One region of the Sphingomonas sp. Leaf23 genome, then DNA from elsewhere that is predicted to be linked to it. Evidence: riboswitches for the same ligand, from Rfam matches in the RefSeq annotation. Region 1 holds a riboswitch; the other holds the start of a gene.
The links. A riboswitch is a leader RNA that binds a small molecule or an ion and turns the genes downstream of it on or off. The one in region 1 is predicted to bind cobalamin.
Positions count from the first base shown of each region.

Region 1 (4,246 bases):
GCGGACCAGCGCTGCAGCGCGTCGCCGTGCGGCTTGATGAAATGTTCTTCGGCGAACCTGCCCTGCTCCGTGGCGAGGCGGCTGCGTTCCTCGCGGTCATAGACGATGCGGGTCAGCGAATAGTCCTGGTACGTCAGGCTCGGCCGATACTGCTCCGCCGCGACCGAATTGGCGTTGTAGATTTCCGGACGATAGATTTTCTGGAATGTCTCCATCGTCGCGATCGTGCTGGCGAGTTCGAGGTTCGTGTAATCGCTGACCAGATCGCTGATGTGATAGAAGGCGAACGGCGCGACGCTGTGCGGCGGCATGAAATAGCGGACCCTCATGCCCATCTTCGCGAAATAGCGGTCGGTCGGCGAAAAATTGTCGTTGCGATATTCGACGCCGAGGATCGGATGGACGTTGGCGGTGCGGCGATAGACTTCCCTGCTCGATACGCTGAGGCAGATGACCGGGGGTTTGCGGAAATTGTCGCGGTAGGCGCTAGACGCCAGGAAATGCTTGAACAGATTGCCGTGGAGGTCGCCGAAGCCCTCGGGCGCATCGCCCCCCCCGGCCTTGCGATGGTCGGGCAGGACCACGCTGAAGTCATAATCGCGGATGTAGGACGAGAAATTGTTGCCGATCATTCCGTCGCTACACTCGCCGCTGGTCCGGTCGGTGACGGTGGTGTGCAGGATCTCGATCAGCGGGAACGCCTCCGCCTCCGCGCCGTCCCCCAGCGTGAGCGCGGCCGAGACGATGGTCAGCTCCAGCGCGTAGCGATCGCCCGTGGGATTGTCCCAATGCATCAGCGCGTTGAAGCGGTGGTCGATCATCACCAGCGTGTTGCGCAGATTTTCCCGGCGGCTGTCCCCGCGTGCGAGATTGGCGAAGTTGGTGGTGATCCGCGTGTTGTCGCCCGGACGATATTCCTCGTCGAACGGGATACTGCTGATCGAGAATGTGAACCCGCTATTCGTCATGACTCACCCAGGCTTTGCGGGCGGGAAGTCAGGCGAAAGCGCGCAAGGCACGGACGGGCCCGAACGGCATCAAGCCATGGACCGCACGCATCAAGCGCGATCCACCGGAGGAACCCCCGTCCGAGGAACGTTATGGCGTCGAAAGGCAGGTCTCCTGGCTCACGGGTCAACGCGGTGGCTCCGGCCTTCCCAGGCTCCTTGCGGGAACCCAGTGACACGAAATGGAGCCGCCGCTCGCCGCTTACAGTTGCGGGGGCAGCGCCGGATTCTGCCCTGAAGGACACCACCGGCTTCCCGTCTTAGCCCCATCGCCTTGCATGGGATGGGGAACCTCGACCTGGCCCTTCAACATCATCCCCTTGCCCATGTCAACATACATATAAAGATATCTTTATATCCTGTATCGCGGCGTGATTGCATGCCGTGCAGCGGTCGGCGGAGAGCGAAGCTGGCCTTGACGGGACGGGCCACTTTCTGCGACCGCCGTCCGGTCGAGGTTCCTTCGCCCCATGGCCGAAGGCTAAGACGGGAAATCGGTGCGATGCCGATGCTGCCCCCGCAACTGTAAGCGGCGAGTGGATTTCCCCTGGTGTGCCACTGGTGCTTCGACACCGGGAAGGCCGGGATTTCCATGACGACCCGCGAGCCAGGAGACCTGCCTTCGACGCCATAACGACCACCGGCGGGGTGCCCGGTCTGGCCGCTGCGTCGCTGTGGGGAGGAGGTGCCTTCCTCCCACTGGCCTCTGGCGTCTGGATATCCTCCGCGAATGATTGAGGATCCGAATGTCACACGACGCGCGCCACACCCCCATCCAGCTGGTCGACATGGTATTCCCCGGTGACGCCAATCACCACGGAACGCTGTTCGGTGGCGTGGCGCTGGCGCATATGGACAAGGTGGCGTTCCTTGCCGCCTCGCGTCATGGCCGCGCATCCTTTGTCACCGCCGCTTCGGAAAAGATCGACTTTGCGGCACCGGCGCGGATCGGCGATATGGTCGAGGTGACGGGCCGCGTCGTGCGGGTCGGGCGAAAATCGCTCGATGTCGAGGTCGAACTGATCGCCGAAGCGCCGGTTTTGGGCGAACGCCAGCTGTGCACGCGGGGCCGCTTCACGCTGGTCGCGGTCGGCACCGAACAGCCGCTGCCGCCGATGGCGGAGGCGATCACCAACGATGCTGCCGCGCCGCTGCGGATGGTCGACATGATCTTGCCGAACCAGACCAACCATTATGGCACGCTCTATGGCGGCGATGCGCTGCGCATGATGGGCAAGGCGGCCTTCATCGCGTCGACCCGCCATGCGCGGGCGGTGATGGTGATGGCAGCCTCCGATCGGATCGACTTCGTATCGCCCATCCGCGAGGGTGAGATGGTCGAACTCACCGCCGAGGTGCGGATGACCGGGCGCAGCTCGGTGCGGATCGGCGTGGACCTCAGCGCCGAGTACCTGATTACCGGCGAGCGGCGACACGCGGCCACGGCGCTGTTCACGATGGTTTCGGTCGATGAAGCCGGCCGGGCCAAGCCGTTTGCCGACGTTCAATAGCGCTGGTCGGAAGGGCGTGTGCGATATGCCCGCCGCCGCCAAGAAGCGATGACTGCCCTGCCCGTCCGAACGACCATTGCAGCCCCGAGCAATTCCTATTCACTTAATAGATTTTCTTTGGCTACCTTTCCGCTCCCCTGGAATAGGGAGGCGCCTTGCACTGTTCCGCAGTGCGGAATCGAACAGGGAATTCAGGGAATGACTCAGGGCCGTACCATCGCCCTTCTCGGCGCGTCGCTGCTCACGCTGGCCGCGACCTCCGCCTTCGCACGCCAGGCACCGCAGGGTGAGACGAGCGAACCGGCTGCCGACGCCGCCGACACGGGCGACGAAATCGTGGTGACCGGCACCCGCACCGCCGGCCGGACCCGGCTCGACAGCGCCTCGCCGGTCGACGTGCTGAGCGGTGCCAGCCTGCAACGCCAGGGCACGACCGAACTTGCCGCCGCACTCGCGACGGTCGCCCCGTCGATCAACTTCCCCCGCCCCTCGGCCAATGACGCGACCGACGCGATCCGCCCGGCGACGCTGCGCGGCCTGGCGCCCGACCAGACGCTGGTGCTCATCAACGGCATTCGTGGGCACAGCTCGGCCAATCTCAACACCAACGGCACGGTCGGGCGCGGGTCGGCGGCAGTCGATCTCAACACCGTGCCGACCTCCGCGCTCGACCGGATCGAGGTGCTGCGCGACGGTGCCTCGGCGCAATATGGGTCCGATGCGATCGCGGGCGTCGTCAACCTGCGCCTGCGCGAAGCCCGCTCGGGCGGCGGCGCGGGGGTCACCTACGGCTTCTACGATACGCAGGTCGACACCGCCGCGAACCAGCGCAGCGTGACCGGCGAACCGGTCGTCACCGCGACCGCGTGGCAGGGGTTCGGCTTCGGCAGCGACGGCTTCGTCACCGTGTCGGGCGAATATACCAAGCGGGAACCGACCAACCGCGCCGATATCGACCGCCGCGTCACGCCCAACCGCGTGACCGGCCGCTATGGCGATCCGGCGGTCGAGCAATATACCGGCTTCGTCAACGCCGGCACCTCGCTGACCGATAGTATCAGCCTGTACGCCTTCGGCGGCTATCAGGACCGCGACACGCGCAGTGCCGCCTTCCCCCGCAATGCCAGCGCGCAGACGACGCTGGCGGGCTATCCCAACGGGTTCCTGCCGCTCATCAACACCAAGACGAAGGATATCAATTCGGCGGTCGGGCTGCGCGGTGACTTTGGCGGGTACAAGGTCGACCTGTCGTTCAGCTATGGCCGTAACACCGTCGATTTCCGCACGCTCAATTCGGCCAACTATGCCTATGGCGCCGCGACCCCGCGCAATTTCTACGACGGGCAGGTCGCCTATGACCAATATGTCGCCGGGCTGGACGTCACGCGCAAGTTCGACGTGTTCCAGTCGCTGAACGTCGCCTTCGGGATCGAGGGGCGCCGCGAGGGCTATACGATTTCGCCGGGCGAGCGCGCATCCTATGACTATCCCGTAACCGGTGCGACCGGCGCGGCCCCCGGCGCGCAGGGCTTTGGCGGCTTCAGCCCGCTCAACGCCACGCAGCGCAGCCGGCGCAGCGGCAGCATCTATGCCGATGTCGAGGCGCAACTGACCGACCGCCTGCTGATCGGCCTCGCCGCGCGGGGTGAGAAATATTCGGACTTCGGATCGACCGCGACGGGCAAGGTTTCCGCCCGGTACGACGTCACCGACTGGTTCGCGCTGCGC
Region 1 is NZ_LMKR01000001.1:746,423-750,668, forward strand. It holds gene ASE67_RS03595 (DUF1852 domain-containing protein) at 1-968, opposite strand, end outside; cobalamin riboswitch at 1,096-1,318, opposite strand; cobalamin riboswitch at 1,446-1,646, shown strand; gene ASE67_RS03600 (acyl-CoA thioesterase) at 1,754-2,518, shown strand; gene ASE67_RS03605 (TonB-dependent receptor plug domain-containing protein) at 2,717-4,246, shown strand, end outside.

Region 2 (4,246 bases), on a different contig from region 1:
ATAGGCCCAGGGCGCGATCCCCGTCGACAGGTCGATCCAGTCGCCCCCGCCGAACGCACGCGCAGCGGCGGCCAGACGGCCACCATGCGCGCAAAATTCGGCGAGGGACTGCATCGGATCAATAGCGGACGCGGACACCGCCATAGGCGGCGCGGCCCGGCGTGCCGTACTGGAAGATGGTCTGATAGCGTTCGTCGAACAGATTCTCGACCCGGCCATACACCTCGACCCGCTCGGTGATCGGGAACGCCGCACGCAGGTCGGTCAGGACATAGCCGTCCAGCCGGCGCGCATTCGACGCATTGTCGAAACTGTCGCCGATCATCGTGACCGTCGCCCCGGTCGACAGCCCGAACGCCCAGCGATAATCGGCGTTGACGGTCATGCTGTCCGCCGGCCGCCGCGCCAGCTTGCGCCCGAAATTGGCGGTGCCGACCGACCGGTTCTCGGCATCCAGCCACGTATAGGCCGCCGCGACCGTGAACGCCTCGACGGGTTTGAGCTTCAGCGCGAATTCCAGCCCCTTCGCCTCGGCGCGCTGGATATTGTCGTAGGTGCCGAACGGCCGGTTGGCACAAATGCCGGTGCCATTGGCAGGGCAGGAGATGAACGCGATCAGGTCCTTCGACGTACGGTCGAACCACGTCGCGCTGGCTTCTACCGCACCGTCCAGCCCGCGCTGGGTAATGCCGGCGTCCCAACCCTTCGAACGCTCCGGGGTCAGCTGCGCGTTGCCGTATTCGCTCTGCAACTGGTACAACGTCGGCGCCTTGAACCCTTCGGAATAGCTGGCGCGCAGCAGCGTATTGCCGCCGTTCGGCGACCACACCCCGCTCCCCGAAAACACCGTCGCGCCGCCGAACACATTGTGATCGTCATGGCGCACGCCGCCCGTCAGCGTCAGGTTCTGAACCGGCGTCACCGCCAGCTGGCCATAGACCCCCAGCAGCCGCGCACGACCGGTAGTCGCCGGCCCGCCGAAGCTCGCCGTGGTGAAGCGCGATACCTCGCGCTCGACGCCGAAGGTCGCGAACACGGCATCGGTGACGTCGAACGACCCTTGGTAATCGATCCGGTCGTTGCGCCCCTTGCCGCGGAACGTCTCGGTCGGGGTGCCGTCGGGATCGTTGTTGGTGCGGTTGCTCTGGGTATGGGCATAGCCGATGCGGTTGCGGAACCGCCCGTCGAACAGCGCGGCGTTCAGCCCGGTATAGCCGGTCCACTGCTCCGCCTTGCCCACTTCGCGCGTGTCGCCGAAGCTGAACGTCGGTGCCGGGAAGCCGTCGATCTCCGTCCGCCCGTTCGAATAGAAACCGCGCACATCGACCGACACGCTATCGGCCAGCGCGACCGACACGCTGCCGTTCGCACCATAGTTACGATATCCGTCCTTCTCGGCACCCGGCGCATAAGCGGAGATGCCGTCGGTGGTGAAGAACCCGCCGCCGAGGCTGGCCGATACCGGCCCGGCCTTGCCCGACACGTTGGCGACGGCCTGACCCGTGCCGAACGATCCGCCCTCGGCCCGTGCGTTGATCGCCAGCGCCTCGGTCGGCTGGCGGGTAATCATGTTGACGACGCCGCCGATCGCCTGGCTGCCCCACAGCACCGACTGTGCGCCGCGCAGCACTTCGATGCGCGCGATATTGCCGATCAGCAGGTTGCCGAAATTGAACCCGCCGCCCGGCGACGACGGATCGTTGAGCTTTACGCCATCGATCAGCGCCACGGTCTGGTCGCTGTCGCCGCCACGGATGTTGACGCTGGTCGTCGTGCCGGGGCCGCCATTGCGGGTCACCGTTACGCCCGGCGTCTGGCGCAGCAGGTCGGACACGACCACCGCCTGACGCTGTTCGATGGTCACGATGTCGAGCACGGTGACGGCCTGGCCGACGGTATCGACCGGCCGCGCCTCGCGGTTGGCGGTCACGACGATCTCGTCGTCGCCGGTCGCCACGCGCTCAAGGCCACTGGTCGACTGCGCGCTCTGGGCAAAGGCCGGGTTCGCCGCCAACAGGCACGGCAGCAACAGGAAACGGGTCTTCATTCGGGCATCCCCCCTTGGTCAACAACGGGGACGCGACGGAATTACGGCGGACAGCCTGTCCCCCGCGCGCACGACCCCAACAACGTCGTCACGCGAGGAAACCCTCGATCACCCGGCACACCCCGTCCGCGCGAAGGACAACCGCGACGGGCAGGTCTCCTGGCTCGCGGGTCATCGCCTTGCCCGGCCTTCCCGGACCTGGGGTCCAGTGGCGCACGGAGGAGCAGGGCTCGCCGGTCACAGTTGCGGGGGCAGCCCCGGATGGCGCGCAAGACACGCGCTTCCGGGTTCCCTTTTCATCCCATTTCTGGGAACCTGTCGCATCCGCGCCCTTAGAGCGCTTGGGGGCACAGGACAAGATGGCGACGACAACCCTGTTCGTGGGCGGCGCGCGCTCGGGCAAGAGCCGGCTGGCGCAAGCCGCGTGCGAGGCCCTGCCCGGCCCCTGGACCTACCTCGCCACGGCCGAAGCATGGGACGACGAGATGGCCGACCGCATCGCCCGCCACCGCGCCGATCGCGGCCCCGGCTGGCACACGGTCGAATGCCCGGTCGACCTGGCCCCGGCGATCCGCGCGGGCAAAGGCCCGGTGCTGGTCGACTGCCTGACGCTGTGGCTGACCAATGTGATGCTTGGCGGCCACGACGTTGCCCGGCACAGTACCGATCTGATCGCGGCGATCGGGGCCGCGCAACATCCGTTGATGCTGGTCAGCAACGAAGTGGGCCTCGGCATCGTCCCCGAACACCCGCTCGGCCGCACCTTTCGCGACGAAGCGGGGCGGCTCAATCAGGCGGTGGCGGCGGCGGTCGATCGCTGCTGGTTCGTGGTGGCGGGGATGGTGCTGCCGTTGCAGCGGTTCGCGCCCGAACGCTGACCGTACCCCCGCGCAGGCGGGGGTCCAGAGCCAAAAGCGCTGCGCCCGGTTACCCTGAATCCCCGCCTGCGCGGGGATACGTCATTGCTGGGCCAGCACCGCCCTCAACGGTGTCCACGCCACATCATAGCGCGCATTGTCCACCGGTCCGCTGGGCGCGCGGCCATCGAACATGTTGTGGAGATACTGCATCCCCTGCCACGCCGGAAACACCTGATCGCGCGCGGGGAACAGCCGCCGCGTGACGCCGATCATCCGGGCAAGCGTGCCGAGCGACCCGACGCGCAGCAACCCGTACCGCTTGCCCGTCACCTCGCCCATCAACGCCGCCAGATCGCGCGCGCTGACCTGTGCCCCCGCGATCTGCAGGTTGCGCGGCACGGCGGGATCGAGCGCGGCGGCGGCGGTATAGGCCGCCACGTCGTCCTTGGTCGTCAGCGCGAACTTCGTATCGGCATCGCCCCAGTACAGCACGCGCCGCACCCGCCGCTGGATCAGCGGCATCTCGCCGTTCAGCATGTCGGCGAACGCCCCGTTGAAGATCGAGGTCGCCAGGATCGGCGCGGTGTCGATCCGGGTGCGAAACGCACGGCGCAGGTCGAAATTGCGGTTGGTGCCGGTCGGCAGCGCGCGATAATCGATCGAGAAGTCGGACGGGATGAACCGCGCCGCGCCACCGCCCAGCGCCGCATCGAGCAGCCGGGTCTGGGTCCCGAGGATCGTGTCGCCAAGGCCGTTCAGCGCCGACACGACGCACACCACCCCGCGACACGCCTGCGCCAGCGCCTGTGCATCCTCGAAATCGACCGGATGCGGATCGGCCCCGATCGCCTCCAGCGCCGCGATCCGCTCGGGCGCGGTGCCGGCGCGGATCAGCGCGCGCACCTTCGCCCCGCGCGCCACCGCCGCCTTCGCGATCCGGTTGCCGAGGTCGCCGGTGGCCCCTGCGACGATAATCGTGTCCATGGTCGTTCCCTGCTGCCCTTCCCCGGCGGACTGCCGTCCCCGTCGTGCGGCCCCGGTGGCGGCAACGCAAGGGGGGAGGGATCATCAGCCTCTCAGATCGCCGCCCCGCCGGGTACGGGCCGTGCCCCGGCCTTCGCCCGCCGCACCAGCCTCGCCAGCGCGATCGTCAGCATGGCCGCGACTACCGCCCAGATCGCCAGCCCCTGCCACGGGGTGAAGCCCAGCCATTCATCGGCGACGGTGCGCAGATAGCCCGGATCGAACCGGTCGCGGAACACCGCGACCGCCAGCGCACGCGGCTCGCTGCCCGGCGCGGTGATCTCGGCGCTGGCGATCGCCATGTTGAGCACGACCG
Region 2 is NZ_LMKR01000002.1:387,537-391,782, reverse strand. It holds gene ASE67_RS05695 (aminotransferase class I/II-fold pyridoxal phosphate-dependent enzyme) at 1-114, opposite strand, end outside; gene ASE67_RS05690 (TonB-dependent receptor plug domain-containing protein) at 119-2,047, opposite strand; cobalamin riboswitch at 2,180-2,381, opposite strand; gene cobU (bifunctional adenosylcobinamide kinase/adenosylcobinamide-phosphate guanylyltransferase) at 2,407-2,925, shown strand; gene ASE67_RS05680 (NmrA family NAD(P)-binding protein) at 3,007-3,891, opposite strand; gene ASE67_RS05675 (hypothetical protein) at 3,984-4,246, opposite strand, start outside.
Region 2: linked by a shared signal. The riboswitch ahead of ASE67_RS05690 (TonB-dependent receptor plug domain-containing protein) and the one ahead of ASE67_RS03600 (acyl-CoA thioesterase) in region 1 are both predicted to bind cobalamin.